One region of the Caproiciproducens sp. LBM24188 genome, then DNA from elsewhere that is predicted to be linked to it. Evidence: riboswitches for the same ligand, from Rfam matches in the RefSeq annotation. Region 1 holds a riboswitch; the other holds the start of a gene.

Region 1 (3,402 bases):
TGGCATAAACACATACTTTATATTTGTTCAAGCTAGCACCCGCTTATAAAAATAATTTTGAAAGGCGGGTGCTGTCTGTTGTATGACAACATCCGCCTGCAGAATTAAGACAATTATACGATGGTAATACCCGCGCTTGCATAGCCTGTGACGGTATTAATTAGGGATGAACCGGTAGCCGAGGCAGAGAAGACCATGAGCAGGCGGGTTTGCGCCGTAACCGGAATTGCCAGACCAGTCGTGATTCCATTGACAGAGGTTCCAACACTAACGTTCCCTGACAACGCGGGTAATGTGACCAGAACACCTGGAATGGGTACGAATACGTTGTCTGGAGTGGCCGAACCGTAAAGCTGAGCGGTCAGTGTAATGGAGGAGCCGGTTAAAGAGAGTGCTTCTGTCACACTGTAAAAAGCCGAGATGGATGTTATGATGCCATCACGTGGGACAGAGAATGCGAAATTCAGCAGCTGGCCGCTTGCACCGGTTAGGTCGATGGTTCCACTAAGGGCGGTAAGACCGGTTGCAGAATTGCCGAAGCCAATGAGTGCCGGCAGGCCAACCAGGCCAAGAGCCAGGGTTGTGGGTGCAACTGTACTGCCTGATGCAAAGGGGATGATGCTTCCGGAGCCGGTTGGTCCGGTGGGACCGGTGGCGCCTGTGGGTCCTGTTGGTCCGGTGGGACCGGTCGTGCCCGTAGGTCCTGTCGGCCCGGTGGGACCGGTGGCGCCTGTGGGTCCTGTCGGCCCGGTGGGACCGGTAGCGCCCGTGGGTCCTGTCGGCCCGGTGGGACCGGTGGCGCCTGTGGGTCCTGTCGGCCCGGTGGGACCGGTAGCGCCCGTGGGTCCTGTCGGCCCAGTGGGACCGGTGGCGCCTGTGGGTCCTGTCGGCCCGGTGGGACCGGTAGCACCCGTGGGTCCCGTAGGCCCGGTAGGTCCGGTGGCGCCTTTTATAATAGGAAACTGCATAGTAGGCCGATAAAAGGTCTGCAGGTAAGGGATGAGCTTTCCATTACACGTTTGGCCCTTTTATGTCTTTCGGGCCAGCATGGTTCTATTTTACCGGATGAACCGGTCCAGGACATATGGTATTGTTCAAAAAAACGGTTTTCGATATTGACAGAATGTTAATTAAATGATACGGTATTTCTAATGAAATAATTTGCGGGGGAACTCTTGTGAGTTGAGAAGGTAAAACCTGACCCTTAGAACCTGTCAGTTAACACTGGCGTAGGGAAGCAATCCATTATCACAAATCGTGAGGAAGTGCTTTCTTTATCCGAAGAAAGCACTTTTTTGTTATGAAACTGAATATGTTGCGGGGGAACTCTTGTGAGTTGAGAAGGTAAAACCTGACCCTTAGAACCTGTCAGTTAATACTGGCGTAGGGAAGCAATCCATTATCACAAATCGTGAGGAAGTGCTTTCTTTATCCAAAGAAAGCACTTTTTTGTTATGAAACTGAATATGTTGCGGGGGGACTCATATGAGTTGAGAAGGTAAAACCTGACCCTTAGAACCTGTCAGCTAACACTGGTGTAGGGAAGCAAAACTAGAGGAAAAAGATGCTTGCCGGGTTCAGCGAGCGTCTTTTTTGTTATTTGGAAGAAAGGTGAGAAACATGAAAAAAGTGTTATCCATTGCCGGGTCCGATTGCAGCGGCGGGGCGGGCATTCAGGCCGACCTAAAAGCCTTTGCCGCACACGGAGTCTACGGTATGAGCGTGATTGTTTCTGTGGTCGCGGAAAATACATTCCGTGTGATTGACGTGCAGGACATTGCGCCTGAATTAATTGAAAAACAAATTGATGCCGTTTTTGAGGACATTGGAACAGATGCCGTTAAAATCGGTATGTTGTCGCAATCCACCTGCATGCTGGCAGTTGCGCGTAAGCTCAAGGAATACAAACCCAAAAATGTTGTAATCGACCCGGTTATGGTGGCAAAAAACGGCTGCCCCCTGATGCAGCCTGATGCCATGGATACTTTAATCCGGGAGATTCTTCCGCTTGCCGACCTGCTTACTCCGAACATACCGGAAGCGGAAAAGATAGCTGGAATATCCATCCACTCAACTGCCGATATGGAACACGCTGCAAGGAAGATTACCGAGCTGGGAGCCAAAAATGTGCTGGTGAAGGGCGGCCATGCGGTAGGAGATGCTGTGGATATTCTCTTTGACGGAGCAAAGTTTTACCGTTTCAGCGCGGAGCGAATTGATACCAAAAACACGCATGGTACAGGATGTACCTATTCCTCTGCAATCGCTTCCAACCTTGCTTTGGGCTTTGATTTGGAGGAAGCGGTCCGAAGAGCGAAGAACTATGTTACCACGGCAATTCGGCATTCACTGCCCCTAGGGAAAGGCTGCGGCCCAACCAACCATTTTTATGACCTTTATCGAAATGGATTACCAAAGGAGGTTCTGCAAAATGAATGATATGACACAGATGGAGGCTGCCCGGAGCGGCATCGTAACCAAAGAATTGGCCCAGGTTGCCAAGGAGGAAGAACTGGCAGAGCCTGAACTGATGGCGCTTGTGGCGTCAGGCCAGGTTGCCATCCCGGCAAATACCCGCCACAAATCGCTGCATCCTTATGGAATCGGCGGCGGACTGCGGACAAAAATCAATGTTAACCTGGGTGTTTCCGGCGATTGTATCGACTACCATTCCGAGATGGAAAAGGTCCGGTTGGCGGAAAAGTTCGGCGCAGAAGCAATTATGGATTTGAGTAACTACGGGAAGACACGGGAGTTCCGCCAGAAGCTCATTGAAACCTCCCCGGCCATGATTGGCACCGTTCCGGTATATGACGCGATCGGATATCTGGAAAAAGATTTAAAAGAGATTACCGCACAGGATTTTTTGCAGGTGGTGCGTTCCCACGCCGAAGAAGGCGTAGATTTTATGACGATTCATGCCGGCCTTAACCGCAGAGCGGTGGAGGTTTTCCTGCGGGAAAAGCGGCAGATGAATATTGTGTCGCGCGGTGGTTCCCTGTTATTTGCGTGGATGAAAATGACGGGCAACGAAAATCCCTTTTATGAACATTATGACGAGTTGCTTGATATTCTGCGGGAATACGATGTGACCATCAGCCTGGGGGATGCGCTTCGCCCGGGCAGCATTGCGGATTCCACGGATGCTTCGCAGATCGCCGAGCTTATGGAAATCGGGAATTTGACAAAACGGGCTTGGGAACGGGGCGTGCAGGTACTGGTGGAAGGTCCAGGCCACATGGCGATGGATGAAATTGCAGCGAACATGAAGCTGGAAAAAAAGCTGTGCCATAATGCGCCGTTTTATGTGCTGGGACCGCTTGTTACGGACATTGCGCCCGGTTACGACCATATTACGGCCGCCATTGGCGGGGCCATCGCGGCGGCCCACGGTGCGGACTT
Region 2 (3,402 bases), 600 kb from region 1:
CTTTAAAGTGATAAAATTAAGAAGCGCAGGAAATTGTTTTGGAAATGGCCGGAGAGAAAGCCATTTGGCTGCAATTCTGGGCCGAAGTACGGTGCGCCACAGTTACTTTGTGAGCGCCTTATAGAGCAGCAGACCGCCCGCGCTGGCTCCGCCCAAAAGCAGAAAGAGTGCGGCGGCCTGACCGTAATTGCCGCTTTCCAGCGCATGGCCCCCGACCGAGGATGCCCAGAGGGAGGGAACGCGGGCCAGTGTAGTAATCAGCAGAAAACGGCTGAAGTTTTGGGGCAGCAGGCCAGCAGAAAATAAAAACAGGCGTTTCGGTGTGCCAGGAATCAGGAACAGCAGCCACAACAGCGCATCGCGTTTCTTTTCGCCGAGAAAAAACAGCACCTTTTCCTGTTGGGCGGAGGAAAAGAACAGATTTAAAAGCTTTCTGCCGCAGATTTTGGTAAAATAAAAAATCACCGTGGTTGATATCAGGACGGAGCAGATCGTCAGAAAAAAGCCCTGTGCCCGCCCGAACGCGTAGCCGCCCGCCGCGGCGGTCAGTTCCAGCGGGATGGGGAGAAACCCCTGCAGAATTTCCATGCCCAGAAACGAAATTTTTCCCAAAGCGCCCTGGCTGCGGATAAACCGGGCCAGTTCTTCAGAATTTGTAATCAGCATTAAAATCGGTCGGCAGAGCAGAACGGTCAGCCACAGGAACAAAGCCAGGCCCGCCGCCAGAATAGCCGTGCCCAAAATACGGTCGCGCAGGGGAGGCGGCTGGTTCTTTGCACGCGGAAAGGTTGCCCGTACGGGGAAGGTGTGTTTTCGGATCAATCTCTGAAATCCTTTATTCAGGGTCATCACCTTGATTCCCGGGTGTGCATCAGAATGCATCCCGGATGGAATGGAAAAGCGGGTTCTTCTGCATTGTATTCTGCATCCTTGCCGGATTATGAGAAAAGAATGCCTTTGTCACTCGGTTTTCGCCGCCGGTTTTTCCGCGAAAAAAGAAACAGCGCCGGCTGCTCAAGGGCAGCCGGCGCCGGGAAGGGTTCTCTGTTTATGCTTTTTTGGGGCTTCTGTGTTCCATGCGGTCCAGCACCTGAACCAGGATGACGGACACCACAGCGGTAATGATGGTTTCTACCAGCATATAGCTGCCGTTGTAAGTAAGGGAGTAGAGCCAAACCGGCGTTCCTTCCGGCGCGTAGCTGGCCCAAATGAGAATACCGGAAAGGAAGCTGCACACAAAGCGCAGCGCGCAGACGACCACAGAGCCCACCGCCACACTGACGGTGCGGGCTTTGAACGGTTTGCCGAAGAACGACGCCGTGCCGAGGACCGTAAACGCCAGCACGTAGTCCAGAAGAACGACGGCGATAAACGCCGCGATGGTGTTGGCCGGGGGTGCGTCGAACCGAAGCACCATTTGCAGCAGACTGTGCGTGAACGCAGTGGCAATGCCCCATTTCAGGCCGTGCCGGTACGAAACCAGCACCAACGGCACCATGCTGGCACAGGTAATGGAGCCGCCCTGCGGCAGTTCGAAGAGCTTAATCATGCTTAATACGGTGGACATGGCGATCATCAGCGCGCATTCCACAAGGGTCAAAGTCGTGTTCTTTTTCATGTGTGTTCCTCCAAAACATGATTTGAACCGAATAATCCCTGAAACCTATTCAAGAATCCAGCCCTTCGTTCGGTTTCCCCGCCGGCGATTGGTTCCGACGGTCAAACCGAAGGAATGGAAGCGTTTGGATGGAGTGTAAAAGCATTGCTGCATAAATGCAAAAAACGCTCTGTGAATGCACAGAGCGTCAAAAATACCGTTTCTTTCCTACGCTGGCATTATCCAGATCAGGTCGAGGGTTCGAAGCGTCCATCCGCTTCATCTCAGCCGAGTATACTCAGCACCCCTTTATACTTGTTCCGATGGGAAGCGTCGAATGAAATTAAGAACAAACGGAACCAATGCCGTCTTTCAACAATACCTCTCGTTCTGCCTCTTACGGAACTCGTATTATTCAGTTCGTTCCTATCATACAATAGGGAATTCGGTTTGTCAATTCCCTACTGGGAGGAACAGCCGGGTTCGGTTGTTTGAAAGCGGAAAGCAGTTCAAACCGGGAGTTTCGCTGCTTTGTACTGCTGCCCCGCTGCTACTGAAGCAGAAGTGCTTTCAAAGTGGGAATATCCTTTGCAAAAACGGACGCACCCTCGTGCTCCATTTCTTCCTGCGTGCCAAAACCGTACAGAACGCCGATGAACTGGGTGCCGGCTTCGCGCGCACCGGCGGCGTCAAAGCGAGTGTCGCCCACCATTACGGCCTGTTCAGCGGGAACGTGGCGGGCATTCAGCGCAGACCGGATCAGCTCATCTTTGTTGCTGCTGTGCTCGTTTTCATCCGGGGCGGAAATAAAGTCAAAGTAAGGGGTCAAATGAAAATAATCCAGCACGGGAAGGGCAATGTTTTCCGGCTTGGATGTGGCGACTGCCAGGGAGATTTTCTTTTGCTTCAGTTCTTCCAGCAGCTCTGGAATCCCGGGGTAGGGCGCGTTCTGAAATGCCCCGGTTACATTGTACGTTTCCCGGTAAAGGAGTACCGCCTGTTCGGCTTGTTCTTCCGTCAGGCCGCAGTAATTGACGAAACTGGACCACAGCGGCGGGCCAATGAATTTACGCAGGGTTTCCTGCGGCGGTACGGGAAATCCCATTTTTTTCAGTGCCAGCGCGGCGCAGCCGGTAATGCCCGGCTCAGAATTTGTTAAGGTTCCGTCCAAATCAAATAAAATCAGCGAATAGCTCATTTGGATTCCACCTGGTTTGCTTTTCTGGATTCGGCCTTGTTCAGGAAGCTTTCCTTTTTCACGCTGACGCGTTCGTGCGTGCCCTTTGCAATCAGCCCGGCTTCATCATATGCCTCCAGTGCAAAGCGGAAAAAACGTCCCTCGTTTTCCGTCAGTTCGGCGGTCACCGTCACCGTTGCCCCGAGCGGCGTGGGGTTCAGATGTTCCACTGTGATTTTGGAACCAACCGTGGTGTAAATATCTTCTAACCCTTCCTGCGCAAGCGCCGCGGCAGCTCCTTCAAACAAGGCCGCGACGGTCGGGGTGGCAAGCACGCGCAGGCTGCCGCTGCCCACGTTTACCGCTAACATGTCTTCTGTAACGGTGTATTCGCGGGTCAGCTTTGCGGATTTTATTTCTTTCATTGTCATTTCCTCCTTACACATGATATAATAATTCTTGCTGTTCTAACTGTTGAAATGGTAAAAGCGGTTAAAATTAATAAACGGTGCGGTGTGCTCCACGAAAGCCCAAAGAAATTGCGGCCGCCGAAGGCGGGAAGGCGCTGCGCGCCGCCCAGCAATTTCCGAAAGTCAAACCAGCGGCAGCGGGTTTGACTATTACACCG

What was found. A riboswitch is a leader RNA that binds a small molecule or an ion and turns the genes downstream of it on or off. The one in region 1 is predicted to bind thiamine pyrophosphate.
Region 2: it holds a riboswitch for thiamine pyrophosphate, as region 1 does, so the genes downstream of both, thiT (energy-coupled thiamine transporter ThiT) here and thiD (bifunctional hydroxymethylpyrimidine kinase/phosphomethylpyrimidine kinase) in region 1, are expected to answer to the same signal.

The regions. Positions count from the first base shown of each region.
Region 1 covers NZ_CP196862.1:2,786,025-2,789,426, reverse strand. The annotation lists gene ACSVDI_RS13100 (tetratricopeptide repeat-containing glycosyltransferase) at 1-31, opposite strand, end outside; gene ACSVDI_RS13095 (exosporium glycoprotein BclB-related protein) at 114-968, opposite strand; TPP riboswitch at 1,156-1,254, shown strand; TPP riboswitch at 1,310-1,408, shown strand; TPP riboswitch at 1,464-1,562, shown strand; gene thiD (bifunctional hydroxymethylpyrimidine kinase/phosphomethylpyrimidine kinase) at 1,621-2,439, shown strand; gene thiC (phosphomethylpyrimidine synthase ThiC) at 2,432-3,402, shown strand, end outside.
Region 2 covers NZ_CP196862.1:389,802-393,203, forward strand. The annotation lists gene ACSVDI_RS01780 (TVP38/TMEM64 family protein) at 103-822, opposite strand; gene thiT (energy-coupled thiamine transporter ThiT) at 1,049-1,618, opposite strand; TPP riboswitch at 1,806-1,916, opposite strand; gene ACSVDI_RS01790 (HAD hydrolase-like protein) at 2,148-2,795, opposite strand; gene ACSVDI_RS01795 (thioesterase family protein) at 2,792-3,199, opposite strand; gene ACSVDI_RS01800 (hypothetical protein) at 3,273-3,402, opposite strand, start outside.